One region of the Dechloromonas sp. TW-R-39-2 genome, then DNA from elsewhere that is predicted to be linked to it. Evidence: predicted binding sites of a transcription regulator. Region 1 holds the regulator's gene; each other region holds the start of a gene.

What was found. The regulator sigma-54, encoded in region 1, starts transcription at its own class of promoters, with help from an activator protein. The targets are predictions, from matches to a motif close to TGGCACGCTTNCTGCTNA.
Region 2: a site for sigma-54 is predicted at 2,230-2,247, ahead of glnA (type I glutamate--ammonia ligase). Genes of this name have one in related genera too.
Region 3: a site for sigma-54 is predicted at 3,016-3,033, ahead of aspA (aspartate ammonia-lyase). Genes of this name have one in related genera too.
Region 4: a site for sigma-54 is predicted at 2,418-2,435, ahead of flgB (flagellar basal body rod protein FlgB). Genes of this name have one in related genera too.

What each region holds. Positions count from the first base shown of each region.
Region 1 is NZ_CP045202.1:310,689-315,434, reverse strand. Features, by position in the region: gene recA (recombinase RecA) at 1-987, shown strand, start outside; gene recX (recombination regulator RecX) at 980-1,423, shown strand; gene lptB (LPS export ABC transporter ATP-binding protein) at 1,420-2,157, shown strand; gene GBK02_RS01550 (RNA polymerase factor sigma-54) at 2,186-3,655, shown strand; gene hpf (ribosome hibernation-promoting factor, HPF/YfiA family) at 3,671-3,994, shown strand; gene ptsN (PTS IIA-like nitrogen regulatory protein PtsN) at 4,049-4,495, shown strand; gene hprK (HPr(Ser) kinase/phosphatase) at 4,505-4,746, shown strand, end outside.
Region 2 is NZ_CP045202.1:3,442,902-3,447,647, reverse strand. Features, by position in the region: gene GBK02_RS16765 (hypothetical protein) at 1-449, shown strand, start outside; gene GBK02_RS16760 (rhodanese-like domain-containing protein) at 456-908, opposite strand; gene GBK02_RS16755 (cation diffusion facilitator family transporter) at 956-2,128, shown strand; gene glnA (type I glutamate--ammonia ligase) at 2,321-3,736, shown strand; gene GBK02_RS16745 (DUF4124 domain-containing protein) at 3,842-4,303, shown strand; gene GBK02_RS16740 (efflux RND transporter permease subunit) at 4,304-4,746, opposite strand, start outside.
Region 3 is NZ_CP045202.1:2,381,762-2,386,507, reverse strand. Features, by position in the region: gene GBK02_RS11510 (TSUP family transporter) at 1-97, opposite strand, end outside; gene GBK02_RS11505 (dicarboxylate/amino acid:cation symporter) at 188-1,492, opposite strand; gene aspA (aspartate ammonia-lyase) at 1,534-2,958, opposite strand; gene GBK02_RS11495 (hypothetical protein) at 3,180-3,362, shown strand; gene fliL (flagellar basal body-associated protein FliL) at 3,388-3,765, shown strand; gene GBK02_RS11485 (phasin family protein) at 3,922-4,446, shown strand; gene GBK02_RS11480 (hypothetical protein) at 4,527-4,736, opposite strand.
Region 4 is NZ_CP045202.1:3,015,306-3,020,051, forward strand. Features, by position in the region: gene GBK02_RS14580 (flagellar hook protein FlgE) at 1-845, opposite strand, end outside; gene GBK02_RS14585 (flagellar hook assembly protein FlgD) at 858-1,541, opposite strand; gene flgC (flagellar basal body rod protein FlgC) at 1,556-1,969, opposite strand; gene flgB (flagellar basal body rod protein FlgB) at 1,980-2,390, opposite strand; gene flgA (flagellar basal body P-ring formation chaperone FlgA) at 2,532-3,224, shown strand; gene flgM (flagellar biosynthesis anti-sigma factor FlgM) at 3,288-3,566, shown strand; gene GBK02_RS14610 (flagella synthesis protein FlgN) at 3,566-4,030, shown strand; gene motD (flagellar motor protein MotD) at 4,046-4,746, opposite strand, start outside.

The DNA of each region.
Region 1 (4,746 bases):
CAGATCGAAAAGCAGTTCGGCAAAGGTTCCATCATGAAGATGGGCGATGCCGAAATTGACGAAGGCATTCAGGTTGTCTCGACCGGTTCGCTCGGTCTCGATATCGCGCTTGGCGTCGGCGGCCTGCCGCGCGGTCGCGTTGTCGAAATCTACGGCCCGGAATCTTCCGGCAAGACGACGCTGTGTCTGCAGGTCGTTGCCGAAATGCAGAAACTCGGTGGTACTGCTGCCTTCATCGATGCCGAACATGCGCTTGATCCGCAATACGCCCAGAAGCTCGGCGTCAATGTCGGCGACCTGCTGATTTCCCAGCCGGACACCGGCGAACAGGCTCTTGAAATCGCTGACATGCTGGTTCGTTCCGGCTCGGTCGACATCATCATCATCGACTCCGTCGCCGCCCTCACCCCGCGGGCTGAAATCGAAGGCGAAATGGGCGATCAGATGGTCGGCCTGCACGCCCGCCTGATGTCCCAGGCACTGCGCAAGCTGACCGCCAACATCAAGAAGACCAACACGCTGGTTATCTTCATCAACCAGATCCGGATGAAGATCGGCGTCATGTTCGGTTCGCCGGAAACCACTACCGGCGGCAATGCACTCAAGTTCTACGCCTCCGTCCGCCTCGACATCCGCCGCATCGGCGGCATCAAGAAGGGCGACGAAGTGATTGGCAGCGAAACCAAGGTCAAGGTCGTCAAGAACAAGGTCTCCCCGCCGTTCCGCGAAGCCATTTTCGACATCCTGTACGGCGAAGGTATTTCCCGTCACGGCGAAATCGTCGAAATGGGCGTCGCCCACAAGCTGGTCGACAAATCCGGTGCCTGGTATGCCTACAAAGGCGAAAAGATCGGTCAGGGCAAGGACAACGCGCGCGAATTCCTCCGGGCCAATCCGGAAATTGCCCAGGAAATCGAGGCCGGTATTCGCGAAGCGGCCAGCACCAACGTGATCAAACCGGTCAAGGCCGCCAAGGCTGATGCCTGATCCGGTTGTTGCGCTGCGTGTCGCGGCTCTCCGACTCCTTACCCGGCGTGATCACAGCCGGGCGGAGTTGAAGGCCAAGCTCGCCGCGCAGGCGGAATCCGAGGAACAGCTCGATGCTGTCCTCGAAAGACTGCAGGCGGAGCGCCTGCTCTCGGATTCCCGTTTTGCCACTCAGCGCGTCGTTGCCCGGGCCGGACGTTACGGCAACGCGCGGCTGCGCCAGGAGTTGCGCCAGACCGGCGTGAGCGATGATGAAATCGCTGCAGCCTTGCCGGAAGCCGGCGACGAGACCGAGCGTTGTCGTCAGGTTTGGGCAAGAAAGTTCAAGCAGTTGCCGCAATCGGCTGAAGAGCGCGGCAAGCAGATGCGATTTTTGCAATATCGTGGTTTTTCCGGCGACGCCATACGCCGAGTGATGCGCGGAGCCGAAGAATGACGGACAAAAAGATTTCCACGCTGGCTGCCCACAACCTGAAGAAGCGCTACAAGTCGCACACGGTGGTTGAGGATGTGTCTTTTGAGGTCAAAAGTGGAGAGGTCGTTGGTTTGCTCGGGCCGAATGGTGCTGGCAAGACAACCTGTTTCTACATGATTGTCGGTCTGGTACCGGCTGATGGCGGCGAGGTTTACATCGACGATGCGAAGCTGACCCACCTGCCGATGCACAGCCGGGCCCGCCAGGGCTTGTCCTATTTGCCGCAGGAAGCCTCGGTCTTTCGCAAGCTGAACGTCGAGGAAAACATTCGTGCCGTGCTGGAACTGCTCGATCTGCCCGAGAAAGAGTTGAATGACCGACTGGAGGGTTTGCTCGGCGAACTGCATATCGGCCATGTCCGTCACGTCAATGCTGCAGCGCTTTCCGGCGGCGAGCGCCGGCGTGTCGAAATTGCCCGGGCCCTGGCAACCAGCCCGCGCTTCATCCTGCTGGATGAGCCGTTTGCCGGGGTCGACCCGATTGCGGTACTTGAAATCCAGAAAATCATCCGTTTCCTCAAGGAGCGGGGCATCGGGGTACTGATCACCGATCACAACGTGCGTGAAACCCTGGGTATTTGCGATCACGCCTACATTATCAGTGCGGGGCGCGTTCTGGCCGCTGGCCGTCCGGATGAAATCGTTGATAATGAAAGTGTGCGCAAGGTTTACCTTGGCGAGCATTTCAAGCTCTGACCGATAAGCAGCGTCCCTACCCCATTCGATGAAACCGGCACTTCAACTCAAGCTTTCCCAGCATCTGGCCCTGACGCCACAGTTGCAGCAATCGATCAAGTTGCTGCAACTATCGACGATCGAGATGCAGCAGGAAATCGAGCGCTATCTGCTTGAGAATCCGATGCTTGAACGGGATGATGACGCCGGAACGGAGTCTTATTCTTCGGCTCAGCAATTCGATGCGCCGAAGAGCGATGAGGGTGAGCGCGAACAGCGGGCTGAGCGCGACGAACGGGATGCGCGTGAAGAGCGCGAGCAGGATATTCCGAGTGCGCCATCCGACGTCGATGACGATCGCTGGTCATCCGATGCCGGTACCTATACCGGGGCAGGTCGCGATGAAGACGATGACAGCGACAGCCACGACATCCATGCCGCAACAACCAGTTTGCGCGATCACCTCGGCTGGCAATTGGGCATGACCCAGTTGTCGGACCGGGATCGCAGCCTGGTGCGTTTCCTGATCGAAGCGCTTGATGATGATGGCTATCTCTCGGCGCCTCTCGACGAGTTATGGGAAACCCTGCCGCCCGAGTATGAAATCGAGCTGGAGGAACTGGAAATTGCGCTCCGCCATATCCAGAGCTTTGATCCGACAGGTATCGGTGCGCGTGGGCCGAAAGAATGCCTCGCCCTGCAGCTGAAGGTTTTGCCGGAAACTTCGGTGCGCAACCTGGCGCTGACCATTGTCGAGCAACACCTTGAATTACTCGCCGCCCGCGACTTTGCCAAAATCCGTCGTCTGACGGATTGCGAAGATCCCGCCCTGAAAGCGGCACACAGTTTGATCGTCAGCCTTGATCCTCGCCCGGGCGCACGTTTCGCAGCCATTGAAGCACGCTATATCACCCCGGATGTGATGGTTCGCAAGCTCAAGGGAAAGTGGACCGCCTATATCAATCCGGATGCCTATCCGCGTTTGCGGATCAATCGGTTGTACGCTGAAATCCTGTCACGCCAGCGTCGTGGAAACGGCAACATGACCGGCCAGCTACAGGAAGCACGCTGGCTGATCAAGAATGTTCAGCAACGGTTTGAAACGATTCACCGCGTCACCCAGGCGATCGTCGATCGTCAGCGCCAGTTTTTCGAGCATGGCGAAGTGGCGATGCGTCCGCTCGTGTTGCGCGAGATTGCCGATATTCTCGGTTTGCACGAGTCGACCGTGTCACGCGTTACCAGCCAGAAATACATGGCCACGCCGCGCGGTATCTTTGAATTGAAATACTTTTTTGGCAGTCACGTTGCCACCGATACCGGTGGTGCGTGTTCTGCAACGGCCATCCGGGCACTGATCAAACAACTGATCGGCGCAGAAGATGGCAAGAAGCCCTTGTCGGATAGCCAATTATCCGAAATACTAGGCCAGCAGGGAATCGTTGTAGCCCGACGCACAGTAGCCAAATACCGTGAATCGCTTAACATCCCGCCGGTCAATTTACGCAAGACCCTGTAGAGAGAGGAGAAAAGCATGAATCTGCAGATCACTGGTCACCATATCGACGTTACCCCTGCTTTGCGCGAGTACGTTGAAAACAAACTTGACCCTGTTGTTCGCCATTTCGATAAAGTCACCGGCGTTAACGTGATTTTGTCTGTCGAGAAGCTCAAGCAGAAAGCAGAAGTGACCGTCCACGTTCCGGGCAAGGACATGCATGTCGAAGAGTCCGGTGACGATCTCTACGCAGCGATTGACTCCATGTTTGACAAGCTTGATCGCCAGGTCCAGAAATACAAGCAAAAAGTTCAGGATCACCATCGCGGTGAAAAGCCTGTCATTCTCGCGGCAGAATAATTGCCGTTCGGCCGCAGCCACCGCGCTGCGGCCCATGCATCACTGAATTTTCCTATGAACCCCTTAGCCAATATTCTGTCAGCCACACAGGTCCTTCTTGATCTTGAGGCAGGCAGCAAAAAGCGGGTCTTCGAACAGGCCGGCATGCTTTTCGAGAGTCATCTCGGGCTTGCCCGTGCAGTTGTCTTCGAAAGCCTCTTTGCCCGTGAAAAACTGGGTTCGACCGGTCTTGGGCAAGGTATTGCCATTCCGCATGGTCGGATCAAGGGCCTCAAGCAGGCTGCCGGTGCTTTCTTGCGTCTGGCAACGCCCGTACCGTTCGACTCGCCGGATGGGCGTCCGGTCAATCTCCTGTTCGTGCTGCTGGTTCCAGAACAGGCGACAGAACAACATCTCCAGATTCTTTCCGAATTGGCCCAGCGCTTTGCCGAAAAGCCCTTCCGGGAAGCCTTGCTTGCGGCAACCGACCCTGCCGCTGTGGTTACCCTGTTTCAGGTCTGAGCCAATTTCGTGCGCCACATCAGCCTGACCCAGCTCTACGAAGATAATCGGGAAAAGCTGCTGCTTAGCTGGATGATGGCGCAGCAGGCCGAACGCAACATCGAGATCAAGTTGTCGAACAACTATGGTGCCGATGTGGTTGGGCACATCAACATCATTCACCCCGAACGACTGCAGGTCATGGGACAGGCCGAATATGACTGGGCTTTCCGGATCGGAGAGCGTCGGTTCGCGCAGATGTTTCTCGACCT
Region 2 (4,746 bases), 330 kb from region 1:
TTCTCTATCTGCGCGTTTTTGCCCTGCTGCTACCCTTGCCATTTGGCTTCGCATTTGCCCGTGCGGCCCGTCTTCCGCTTTTGCCTGGTGTGCTACTGGCTTTTTTGGTGGCAGTGCTTGCCGTATTCGGCATGAGCGGGATTACCGCGTGGCTCGACAAGGTTCCCTTGTGGCCGCAGGATGCGGTTGAAGTGCGCGAGTTTATCGAGTTTGCAGCCAGTATCGGCCTGAGTTTTATTACCGGGCTGTGGTTGTTCCGCTGGTCGGACAGACGCTTTCAGAAACACCAGCAGTTTTTAGCCCGTTTGCGGACGGCCGGGGTTGGTGGCTTGGGGAATAGCGGACTGACCGACTCGATGACTCGCTGGAGTGACTTGGGGAGTGCTGCTGTTGCTTTATGCACAACGCTCATGTCGATCTATACCGGCCTGAAGGGGCTGACCGGCTAGCTGCGGTCAGCCTTGCGTCCACGGCAGGCCGGCATGGCGCCAGCCGCCAAGCTGTCCGCGATGGCCGTGGGCATCCTTGTCGCCTTCAAACCCTTCCAGGATGTTGTAGCACTGGTCGTAGCCTGCTTCGGTCGCTGCGCTGGCCGCACCATCGGAGCGTGCTCCGCTGCGGCAGAGAAACAGGATCGGCGAACCGGGGGAAAGCTGGCGCTTGAGTTCAGCCATGAAGTCCGGATTGCGCGTGCCGCCGGGATACTGATTCCATTCGATTTCGATGGCTTGTGGAACGCGGCCTACCCAATCCCATTCGGCCCGGGTCCGGACGTCGACCAGCCTGGCTTCGGGGGAGAGTGCCAAAAACTCGGCAGCCTCTATGGGCGTCAGGGCACCCTTGTAGGAAGCGCCCATGGCTTGGGCGCGTTGCTGTGCCAGCAGGATGATCTCAGTTAACTTGCCCATAATATTTGGCTGCTAAAATTCCGGTCCGACAGTATAGGGCAGAGGACATGGCGCACGAACATTCCGAGCATTTTCCGGCGGCAAGTGCCGTCGACCGCGCCAGTGAGGCGCAGCGCGCGACCTGGGTCAGTGTTGCGGTCAACTTCGTCATGACGGTGATTCAGCTGATTGTCGGCTGGTTGGCTCATTCGCAGTCGCTGGTCGCTCATGGTCTGCACTCGTTTTCGGATTTGCTGTCGGACTTTCTGGTCATCTATGCCAGTCGACAAAGTGCCCATCCTGCCGATCAGGCGCATCCCTATGGGCACGCCCGGGTCGAAACGGCGGCGACTCTGATTCTCGGTGCTTCGCTGGCCTTGATCGGTGGCGGCATCCTTTGGGAATCCGGCATGCGCTTGCAGCACATCGAGGCCTTGCCGTCGGTTGAGCTTTCCGCGCTTTGGGTGGCAATCGCCACCGTCGTGGCCAAGGAAGGTTTGTACCGTTACCTGATTCGCGTCGCCGAGCGCCTGCGTTCGCAACTGATGATTGCCAATGCGCTGCATACCCGCGCCGATGCCGCTTCGGCACTGGTCGTGGTGGTCGGTATCGGCGGTGCCTTGCTGGGCTGGTCTTTCCTCGATTTGCTGGCTGCCGCGCTGATGGGTTTCATGATTTTGCGTATGGGGGGCGAACTGGCCTGGGGGGCGCTCAAGGAGTTGATCGATACCGGTCTGGATCAAGTCCAGGTTGAGGCTATCCGCCAAACCCTGGTTGCCACACCGGGCGTCCTCGGCTTGCATGAGTTACGTACCCGACGCATGGCCCATCAGGCCTTGGTCGACGCGCACGTCATGGTCAATTCGCGGATCAGCGTTTCGGAAGGGCATCGAATCGCAGAAACCGCCCGCGCCAATGTTCTTCTGGCCCATCCGGAAGTGCTGGATGTGCTTGTGCACATTGATCCCGAGGATGATATCGATCCGGATCTTTCCGCTTCCCGGTTGCCGGGGCGCGAAGCCTTGCTTGAAGAGGTGATGCCCTTGCTGGACGGCTTGCCGCCGCCGCTCAGGGTTTTGTTGCATTATCTGAACGGTCGGGTCGAGGTCGAGGTGTTTTTCGATCACGCCGGATTTGCCGGGCTGAATTCCCTGATCGAGATCGAGCGTTCGTTGGCTGGACGACTGAAAAGTGGCTCAACCATCAGCCGAATTAGACTTGCGTGCACGGTTGCACCATAACGGTGCGCGAAGACTTGTTTCTGCACCAATTGCGTGCGCGCATTCTTTGCTTAAATCACGCATCTCGTTGTGGCAAAATGTAAAGCTGTTCCGTGAGTCTTTGGCATGCTTTCTGCTAAATCCTCTGCGTTCGACTTATTGTGATTTCTGCCGGATCGTCCGGCAACTTGTTTTCTTAGGAGACTGACGCTTATGGCAACCCCGCAAGACGTACTCAATCTGATCAAGGAAAATGACGCGAAGTTCGTCGATTTCCGTTTCACCGATACCCGTGGCAAAGAACAGCACGTCACCGTGCCGGTTTCCGCCTTCAGCGAAGACAAGTTCGAAAACGGCCACGCTTTCGACGGTTCCTCCATCGCTGGCTGGAAGGGCATTCAAGCCTCCGACATGCAACTGAACCCGGATCCGGCGACCGCCTACATCGATCCGTTCTTCGACGAAACCACCGTCGTCCTGACCTGTGACGTCGTTGATCCGGCCGATGGCCGTGGTTACGACCGTGACCCGCGCTCCATCGCCAAGCGCGCTGAAGCCTACCTGAAGTCCTCCGGCATTGGCGACACCGCCTACTTCGGTCCGGAACCCGAATTCTTCATCTTCGACGGCGTCGAATGGAATGTCGACATGTCCGGTTGCAACCTGAAGATCCATTCCGCTGAAGCGGCTTGGGGTTCGGGCGAAAAGAACGACGGCAATGGCGCCACCGGCCACCGTCCGACCGTCAAGGGCGGCTACTTCCCGGTTCCCCCGGTCGACAGCCTGCACGACATCCGTTCGGCCATGGTCCTGACCCTGGAAGCCCTCGGCTGCCCGGTTGAAGTTCACCACCACGAAGTCGCCACTGCCGGTCAGTGCGAAATCGGTACCGTGTTCAACACCCTGGTCAAGCGTGCCGACCAGACCCAGATCCTGAAGTACGTGGTGCACAATGTTGCCCACCAGTACGGCAAGACCGCCACCTTCATGCCGAAGCCCATCGTTGGCGACAACGGTTCCGGCATGCACGTTCACCAGTCGATCTGGAAAGACGGCAAGAACCTGTTCGCCGGCGACGGCTATGCCGGTCTGTCTGAACTGGCCCTGTTCTACATCGGCGGCATCATCAAGCACGCCAAGGCCCTGAACGCCATCACCAACCCGGGTACCAACTCCTACAAGCGTCTGGTTCCGCACTACGAAGCACCGGTCAAGCTGGCTTACTCCGCCAAGAACCGTTCGGCTTCCATCCGCATTCCGTACGTTGCCTCCACCAAGGCTCGTCGTATCGAGACCCGCTTCCCGGATCCGATCGCCAATCCGTACCTGTGCTTCGCCGCGCTGCTGATGGCCGGCCTGGATGGTATCCAGAACAAGATTCACCCGGGCGATCCGGCTGACAAGAACCTTTACGATCTGCCGCCGGAAGAAGACGCACTGATCCCGACCGTTTGTGCTTCCCTCGAAGAAGCGCTGGCTGCCCTGCAAGCCGACCACGAGTTCCTGACCCGTGGTGGTGTGTTCTCCAACGAGTGGATCGAGTCCTTCATCAACTTGAAGATGGACGAAGTCAATCGCGTTCGCATGACCACGCACCCGGTCGAGTTCGATCTGTACTACTCCTGCTAAGCGAGTTCAGTACCCAAGAAAGGGCGGGATTTCCCGCCCTTTTTTTGTCTACAGGATGGAGGTGTCGGACTTAAGTCCGCTACACTAAAGCTTCACTAGGAAATAATGACAATGACACGTTTTGCCTTTGCCCTTCTGGGGCTTGCCTGTGGTTTGCCTGCGCATGCCCAGTCGATTTATAAATGCCCGGATGCCAATGGCGGCAGCACCATTATTTCGACGTCACGTCTCGACAAGAATTGCAAGGCTGTCTCGCTCAGCCCGGAAACCGCCGTGCCAGCGCCGAAAGCGCCACGCGCCTCGGCCAGTCCGACACCTTCCGGCTTCCCCAAGGTGCAGGAAGATACCCAGAAAGCCCGCGATGGCGATCGCCGGCATATCCTTGAGCAGGAGTTGTCCGGCGAGCAGCGCAGCCTCGATCAGGCGCGCAAGGACCTGGCCGAGCAGGAAGCCGTGCGTCCGGGCGCGGCCGACAGCCGCGATCGCGTGGCGCCTTACAGGGATCGCGTGGCGCAGCATGAGCGCAACATCCAGGCGATCCAGAAGGAACTGGCCAACCTGCGCTGATCAGGGCGCGGGTGCCTTGACCTTGTACCAGGTGGCGTAAAGCGCCGGCAGGAACAGCAGGGTCAGGGCGGTGGCGATGATCAGGCCGCCCATGATGGCCACGGCCATCGGCCCGAAGAAGTCGTTGCGCGATAGTGGAATCATCGCCAGCACCGCCGCTGCCGCAGTCAGCACAATCGGCCGGAAGCGGCGCACCGTCGATTCGACAATGGCCTCCCAGCGGGGCTTGCCGGCCGCCAGATCCTGTTCGATCTGATCAACCAGGATCACCGAATTGCGCATGATCATGCCGAATAGCGCGATGGTGCCGAGCAGGGCCATGAACCCGAAGGGTTGGCGGAAGACGAGCAGGAAGAGCGCAATCCCGATGATGCCCAGCGGCGCGGTCAGCAGCACCATGACGACGCGCGAAACGCTTTGCAGCTGGATCATCAGGATGGTGA
Region 3 (4,746 bases), 1.4 Mb from region 1:
ATACGGGAATCTGGATAAGGCCGCCGCCCCCGACGACGGCATCGACCATGCCGGCGAAGAAAGCTGCAGGAGCGAGAATGAACCAGTCGATTGTCATGATTTGCCAAAAAAAGGACCCGGTGCAAAGCGCACCGGGTCATTAAAATGGTTCGACTCGAGGGAAGCCGAACCGAGGAGAGGGTACATGTCAGGCAGCAGCGGGAACGAGATCTTCCCCTTCAACCGGCAGGGCTTCGTCGGCATCGGCCAAGGTTTCATCAACCGGGACGATGGCGTTTTCCCACTTGGCGACGACGGCCGTGGCGATGGCATTGCCCAGCACGTTGGTCACGGTGCGCCCCATGTCGAGGAAGTGGTCAATGCCAAGAACCAGCAGCAGGCCGGCTTCCGGCAGGCCGAACATCGGCAGAACGGCGGCAACGACGACCAGCGATGCGCGCGGCACGCCGGCAATCCCCTTGCTCGACACCATCAGCACCAGCAGCATGGTGATCTGGGCGGTCAGGGTCAGCGGGATGTTGTAGGCCTGGGCGACAAACAGCGCGGCAAAGGTGGTGTAGATCATCGAGCCGTCGAGGTTGAAGGAGTAACCCAGCGGCAGGACAAAGCTGGTTACACGGTTCTTGATACCGAATTTTTCCAGTTGCTCCATCAGCTTCGGATAAACCGATTCGCTGCTGGCGGTTGAAAAACCAACCAGCATCGGACCGCGGACCAGTTTGAGCAGGCGGAAAACATCCTTGCCGAGGACAAAGTAGCCAGCCGTGATCAGGACGATCCAGAGTGCGGCCAGGGCAGCGTAGAAGCTGACCAGCAGTTTGCCGAAAACCATCAGCATGCCGAGGCCTTGCAGGGTAATTGCGCCGGCAACGGCACCGAAAACGCCGACCGGGGCAAAACGCATGACGTAGTCGGTGACCTTGAGCATGACATGGACGATTTCTTCCATCGTGCATACCAGGCTACGGGCCGTCTGGTTATGCAGATGGCCCAGTGCCAGACCAAAAAAGACAGCAAAAACGAGAATCTGCAGGATTTCATTGGCAGCCATCGCTTCGAAGATGTTCTTCGGGAAAACGTGGGTGATGAAATCCTTCAGGTTCAGGGCGCTGGTTTTCAGGCTCAGGGCGCTGCCTGTATCCGGCAATGCCACGCTCAGCCCTTCACCCGGACGCAGGATATTGGCAAAGACGAGGCCGAGCAGCAGCGAGCAGAATGATGCGCCGACGAACCAGCCGAGTGCCTTGGCACCAATCCGGCCGACGGTCTTGGAGTCGCCCATGCCGGCCAGGCCGGCAACCAGCGTCGCAAAGACGAGCGGGGCGATGATCATCTTGATCAGGCGCAGGAAAATGTCGGTCAGAATGCCGAAGTAAGACGCGATTTCCTTGGCCTGGGCCGGGCTGGATGCCAGCGTGTTGCAGGCATAGCCGACGATGACGCCGAGCACCAGGGCGATACCGATCAGGGTAGTCAGCCGGTTCATTTTCATGATGTTTTTCCTTGTTTTGAAAATTGGACGAATTCAGCCGTTCAAGCGGCGTGGGTCGGAATCATTTGCGGCCGGGTCAGCACTTCCGGGCGCAGCACTTCTGCGAGTTGTTCGGGGCTCATCAACTTGCGTTCGAGGACGATTTCAGCGACGCCGCGACCGCTCAGGTGCGCTTCGGCCGCAATCTCCGTGGCATTGGCATAACCGATGTAGGGATTGAGTGCGGTGACGATACCGATCGAGCGTTCGACGCTGGCGCGCAGGGTTTCGCGGTTGGCCGTGATGCCGTCGACGCAATGGTCGGCCAGCGCCTTGCAGCCCTTGCGCAGATGCAGCACGCTCTTGAACAGGCTGTGGGCGATGATCGGTTCGAAGGCATTGAGCTGGAGTTGTCCGGCTTCGGCAGCGAAGGTGACGGTGGTGTCGTTGCCGATCACTTCGAAGGCGATCTGGTTGACCACTTCCGGAATGACTGGATTGACTTTGCCCGGCATGATCGACGAGCCAGCCTGACGCGGCGGCAGGTTGATTTCGCCGAAACCGGCACGTGGACCGGAGGAGAGCAGGCGCAAATCGTTGCAAACCTTGGAAAGCTTGACGGCAACGCGCTTGAGCACGCCGGAAAGCTGCACGAAGCTGCCGCAATCCTGCGTCGCTTCGATCAGATTGGGGGCGGTCACGACCGGCACGCCGCTGATTTCGATCAGGCGACGGCAGACCAGCGGGGCGTAGTCGGGGTGGGCGTTGATGCCGGTACCGATCGCGGTGGCGCCGAGGTTGATTTCACGGATCAGCAAGGCGGCTTCCTTGAGGCGCTCTTCATCTTCGCCGAGCATCACGGCGTAGGTCGAGAATTCCTGGCCGAGCGTCATCGGTACGGCATCCTGCAACTGGGTGCGGCCCATCTTGAGGACGTCGGCAAACTCGACTGCCTTGCGTTCGAAGGCATTGCGCAGGTAGGCCATGGCGTCGACCAGGCGGAAAATGCCAACGTAGGTGGCCAGCTTCAATGCGGTCGGATAAACGTCATTGGTCGATTGACTCATGTTGACGTGTTCGTTCGGGTGCAGGTGTTTGAATTCGCCCTTGGCATGGCCGAGGATTTCCAGTGCGCGGTTGGCGATCACCTCGTTGGCATTCATGTTGGTCGAGGTGCCGGCGCCGCCCTGGATGACATCAACCACGAAATGGTCATGCCACTTCCCGTCGATCACCTCCTTGCAGGCGGCAACAATCGCGTCGCAGCGTTTTGCGTCGAGCAGGCCGAGCTGTTGATTGGCCTGGGCGGCTGCTTTCTTGATTTGCGCCAGGGCGCGGATCAGGTCGGGATAGACGGCAATTGAAATGCCGGTAATGTCGAAGTTTTCGAGGGCGCGCAGCGTATGGACACCGTAATACGCTTCGGCAGGAATTTCTCGGTCACCGAGCAGATCGTGCTCGATACGGTGGGATGTCAGCTTGTTCATTTTGTCTCCTGTTCATCGTTGTTGGCCGAGCAATTCTTGGCATTCGGCTATTTCCTTAACGCATGGTGCGTGCCAGCTTTTTGAAATGATCAGGTAACTGATTTTTATGGGGTTTATTCGGTGGTCTTTGACTCCGATTTCGGTTTTCCGATGTTTTGGCTGCGACAGCTGTTCGGTTTTCCGAACGACTGCGGTGATGGTCAATTAAACCCGGGATAGCCTTGCTTTTACTTACCTCAGGCTTGGTGTTGCGTTTCATTTTGGGTAAAAACGCAAGGGAACAGTCGGCGTTTATGCAATTTGCTGCCCATCGTCCGACGGTTTTGTTTTATCCTCACGGGCGTTGTTTTCACCTCGAATCGGCCTTCGCGCTGATTGCCCATCCTTATCAAGGCAAGGTTTGATATGAATTTCGGCTTCAAAGGATTTATGACTTTTCTGGCGCGAGTGCTTTCCGTGGCCTGCCTGCTTGTTTCCCTGCCTGTGCTGGCAAGTGATGGCGGAGGCAGCGCCGCGCCCGAGCCGCAGGTTTTCACGGTCAACGTCGGTGATGGCAAGTATTTGCAGTTTGGTGTCGTTTTCGAAACCGCCACGCCAGAAGCGGGTCATGAACTGGCGTTGTACAAGCCGAAGATCAGGCATGCCATCATCCTCATGCTCTCCGGGGTCGATGTCGAGGAACTGCGCAGCCTGAAGGGCAAGAAAGCGCTGGCCGGCGAGATCATCGAAACGGCCAATCACGTCATTCACGAAACGGAAAAGACCGGTGTCAAGGAAGCGCTTTTCACCAGCTTCATCATCCAGTAGTTATTGATTTCAGGCAGTTCCCAAGCGGTTTGTTGCCATTTTGTTGCGGTGCACAAAATTGCTTGACAAGGTAATTCCATCCGTTAGAATGAAATCATGCTGCGGTGCACCATTGAATGCCGCAAGGATTACCCCAACCCTACGGAGAAAATTACCATGATGTTCAAACCTGAAGATTTCGCCAAATCCGGTTTCAACTTTGCCCTGTTCTTTGCCAACACCGCCTTTGAAGGTGCTGAGCGTCTGGCCCTGTTGAACCTGGCTGCAGCCCGTTCGATTTTCGAAGCCTCGCTGTCCAACGTCACCGCCATCCTGGGTGCCAAGGATGTCAGCGCCTTCGTCAATCTGCAAAAGGGTCTGTCTGCTCCTTCCCTCGAAAAGGGTGTGGAATATTCACGCAACGTGATCGCCATCGCCAACGAAACCAAGGAAAAGCTGGCCAAGGAAGTTGAAACCCACGTTGCAACCGCCAACGCCCAGGTTTCCGGTCTGGTTGAAAAGGCCCTGGCTTCTGCCCCGGCTGGTTCCGAAGTGGCTGTTGCTGCTGTCAAGACCGCCATCAAGACCGCCAACGAAGCTTATGAAGGTCTGAACAAGGCTGCCAAGCAAGCTGCTGACGTTGCTGAAGCCAGCGTTGCTGCTGCGACTGCCGCAACCATCAAGGCTGCCAAGGCTGCTTGATCGTTGTTCCGGTCCCCGACGGACCGGTTCGCTAACCGGTCGCCGGAAAGCCCTTGCTTTGCAAGGGCTTTTTTTATGGCTCAAGCCATGCTGGACAGGGCATCCATCAGTTCATCATTTCCGCCCGAATCAGCAACAAGGCCGTGCTGGGCATCGACTTCGACTGAATAACCGACGTTGCGCAAAAGCTCGGCCCAATATTCGGCATCTTCGCGCTTGTTGTGCCAGGGGCCGGCTTCGACGATCCAGCGGTCGCGATGGTCAAAACGTTTGGTCAGAACACGGAACACGCTGCCTCCT
Region 4 (4,746 bases), 760 kb from region 1:
CCGGTGGTCACAATCTGGCCATCACCGCCGAATTCGAGCGTGGGAACACCCGTTGTCACGGCCTGGGTAGCAGACTGCACTTGCCCGGTAATATCCTTGTTATCAAGCACATAGTGAACGTTCCACAAGTTCTTGGCCGGTGTTGCGCCATCCGAGTTACCTACCCGGGTGAAATACATCGACAGTGCGTGATCGTTGCCTTTTTGGTCGTAGACCGTGACAGACGTCGAATAATTGAAGGTATTCAGGTTATTCGGCGGGAAAGACGTGTTTGCCGACCACGGAGCAAGATTGTTCGGCGTTCCGGATGTCAGCGACTTCAAGTCACGGTCATCGAAGTTCATTTGCGTCACGATTCCCGGATTGGTCGGGGAAGCACCAGTTGCACGAGGCACAACACCCGTCGTATCCAGCTGAACCGGAATCAGCGCAGCACGATTGGTCACATTGTTCTCGATCGGATAGCCCGTCAGATTGTTTTTCTGCGCATTGACGATGAAGCCTTTGTCGTCAAGATGGAACTGACCGTTGCGGGTATAGGTAATCGTCTGATCCGTTGCATTTTTTTGCAGACGGAAAAAGCCGGAACCGTTGACCGCGATATCAAGCGGGTTATTCGAATTCGAGACATTGCCCTGCGAAAACTGTTGCTGAACAACCGGCAGCGATGCCCCGATACCAACCTGCGAACCACCACCAACCCCCAAGGAGGCTGCATAAACGTCGGCAAATTGTGCCTGACCGCCCTTGAAACCTACGGTCGATGCATTGGCGATGTTGTTACTGATAACGTCAAGCGCCTTGGAGGAAACGTTCAGACCGCTCAAACCTTGTTGGAATGCCATGATGAACCCCGATCAATTCATGATTTGTTGGACGTCGCTGTAAGCCACCGTTTTGTTGTTGGCCAACTGCAGCGACAATCCATCCTTGGCCAAAGTCACAGCATTTACTGTGCCAGCCTGGAGAGCCGTTGTTTTCACCTCTGCATCACCACGAATTGCCTTGACGGTGAACTTGTAATCGCCATTCGGCAGATCGACACCTGCATCCGATTTGCCGTCCCAGGAGAAATTCATGGTCCCGGCCGGCTGCGCACCAAGCTGTTGAGTCTGAACCACTTTGCCAGCCGAATCGGTAATCGAAACGGTAACCTTGTCTGCGGCACCATCCAGCGTCACGCCACCGACCGCGCCGTAATTCCCCAGCGCCAACGCATTCCCGGCAGTTAATACCGTTTTGCCGATCATTGCTGCCGCCTGCATCGTTTGCGATCCGGAATAATTGCCGAGCAGTTTCTCCATCGTCGCATTGAGCTTCTCGATACCGCTCACGGTACTGATCTGCGACAACTGGGTGGTCATCTGCGAGTTATCCATCGGATTGAGCGGGTCCTGATTCTTCAACTGGGTCACCAGGAGATTCAGGAAGCGAGTCTGCATCTCATCCGCAGTCGTGGTTTTGGTCGTTGTAGACGAACCATTCAACGAGGAAATCAGCGATGTATTTGAACTGGTAGAGCTATTGACGGCGGTTGCCATGGCGATTCTCCCGGTTAGCCCTGACCGATCTGCAAAGTACGCAGCATCATGGTCTTGGCGGTATTCATTACTTCAACATTGGTCTGGTACGAGCGCGATGCAGAGATCATGTTGGTCATTTCCTCAACGACATTGACGTTTGGAAATGCCACGTAGCCTTTTTCATCTGCCGCAGGATTCTTGGGGTCGTAAACCATCCGCGCCGGTGAAGCATCTTCAACAATCTGCCGAACCCGAACGCCTTTTGAGGACTCCCCGGCATTGCCCATGGGCGTCGCTTCAAAAACAACCTGCTTGGCGCGATAAGGCTTGCCATCGGACGACACGACACTGTCGGCATTCGCCAAATTGGACGCCGTGGTATTCAAACGCATCGACTGCGCCGTCATGGCACTGGACGACACTTGAAAAACATTAAAGAGGCTCATTTATGGCTCCTCAACCCTGGTTTGAAGCGAGGGCACTGCGCATGCCCTTGAACTTGTCGCTAATCAATTGAGTAAGCACCTGATATTGCAAAGCATTTTCAGCAATCTGAGTGCGCTCTACATCCATATCGACAGTATTTCCATCAACGGCCGACTGGGTTTCTCCGCGGAATTTCAAATTGGCCGCACCGCCGGAGCCATCTCCGCGCATGTGGCCGCTCGAAGTGGTCATCAAGGAAACGCCACCGGCACTCGCCCGGCCGGCCAGTGCATTTTGCATCGCCCCCTGAAAGTCGAAATCACGCGCTTTGTATTGCGGGGTATCGGCATTGGCGATATTCGAGGCGAGCACCTGATGGCGCTGGGATCTCAAATTCATTGCCTGGCTGAGAACAGATACGTGCTGTGCGATTGATGACATGGTTCACTCCAAAAAATCATACAATTTAAAGCAGTTAGCGTGCCAAGCATTAAAATCATATAGTTAGGCGCCAATTCACCACTCCCAACCGACTGCACGGCAATTCTTGCCGGCCTTACTATTCCATGCTGGGAAGAGGTCGTGCACAATGGCGGCATGCGCCTCATATACGTTTTTTTGCTGCCCCTGCTTATTGCCTGCAACCTGCTGGCCGCAGCCGAAATCGATCCGGTACTGGATACCGCAGAGCGCCACATTCAGATCCAAACGAAGGGGCTTCCCGGCAAAGTAACGATTCGGCTTGGCAAAATCGATACCAGCCGCCTCCCCACCTGTGCGGCGCTTGAAGCCTACACACCGCCCGGCGCCAAAATGATGGGAAAAACAAGTGTCGGCATCCGCTGCCTGACGCCGAACGCCTGGAATATCCTGATACCGGCCGAAATACTAGTGACCGGCAATTACGTCACCACCGCCCGCTCAATTCTCGCCGGGCAGGCCATTCAGGCGGGTGATCTGCATGTCCTGTCCGGTGACGTATCCACGCTGCCAACCGGCATTATTTCCGACCCCGCAGCGGCTCTCGGCAAAACACTGCGCAACTCACTGGGGGCCGGCCAATTACTGCGCAGCGATCAATTGATTTCTCCGATGGTGATCCGGCAGGGGCAATCGGTTCGCGTCACCTCAAAAGGGGCTGGATTTGCCGTCAGCGGCGAGGGAAAAGCCATCAACAATGCAGCAGAAGGGCAACTGGTTCAGGTGCGAATGAATTCAGGACAAACCGTGAGCGGCACTGCACGCAGCGATGGCAGTGTAGAAATATCTTTTTAGGCTAAAGTTTGAACCTGAATGGCCGTTAAGCCATATGAGTTCCAAAGTATTGCGAGAACAACCATGAAAATCGACAACTCCTACAAGACCACCAGCACGCCCCCGCCGACACGGCAGCAGCCGAAATCTCCGGCTGAAACCCCGTCGTCCACCGAGGCTGTGAGCTTGAGCACACTCGCCGGCACCCTTCAGGCCAGCGAAAAACCTCCGGTCAACCTTGCCAAAATTCAGGAAATCAAGGATGCGATCGCTCAAGGGCGCTTCAAGATCAATCCCGAAGCCATTGCCGGCAGGCTTCTGGACTCTGCACGCGACCTGGTCAATTCGCAACGTAACGCCTGATGCTGCCTCTCAGCCAGATACTGGAACGCGAAACATTGCTGGTTTCGCGTTTTGTTGCGCTTCTGACTGATGAGCAGAACGCACTAAGCACGGCCAAGCCTGAATCGCTGCCAGCCATCCACGCTGAGAAATCTGCACTGATTGAGCAATTGAATGCACTTGAAGCTCAGCGCAACTCGCTGATTTCAGGCAACCCGGCCTTGCCGGAAAAAGAACGGATGGCCGCCTGGCTGGCCCAGCACCCATCTGAAGCAAAAATCGCCGCCCAATGGACGGCGTTGATGGCATCGGCGCTTAGCGCCAAGCGTTTGAATGAACTGAATGCAAAACTCGTCGCCATTCATCTGGAACGAACCACGCAAGCATTAGCCATTCTCACCCGCCGTGCGGAAGAAAACACTTTCTACGGCAGCAACGGACAAACATCCCAGTATACGGGCAGCCGAATCGTCGACTCAGCCTGAGCGCTCACCACGCGCTCAACCGGGCGGCCTGTTCGGTGCAGGAGTCTCCGCACCATTGATTTCAGTTGGCTCTTCCGGCCGGTTCGAATCGATCAAAATGCTGACACGACGGTTACGCGCCCGCCCCTCGACCGTCGTATTCGTTTCCAATGGCCGGGTCTCCCCATAACCGATTGCCGTCAACCGCTCGGCACCTACGCCACTGTCATTAAACAAACGCAAAACAGTCGTTGCCCGCATGGCCGAAAGCTCCCAGTTCGATGGAAACTGCGGTGTTGAAATGGGGACATTATCCGTGTGCCCCTCGATCGTGATCGGAAAATCCGTACTAGCCAGCACCTGCGCAATAGCACCCATGGCGGAACTGGACGCGGGCTGCAACTTTGACTGGCCTGCCGGAAAGAGAATGCTGTCGTTGATCTCAATCGTCACGCCACGGCTTGTTTCAAGCAAACGAACCTTGCCTTGTGCGACCAGCGGCTGCAGCGCTTCCATAATATTATTGGCGACATTTTTCATCTTTTGTCGCTGCTGTACTTTTTTCTCTTCAGCCTTGATTTGCTCGGGCAATTTGTCCGGCTTCAGAATCGGGTGCGGAGGAATCGGCGGCGCCCCTTGTATAACGGCAATCGGCTGCCCTCCGACCTCCGCTGTTGAGTTTTTGAAGGCATTGGTCAGCGAATTCGACAAAACCTTGTACTTTCCTTCGTTGACCG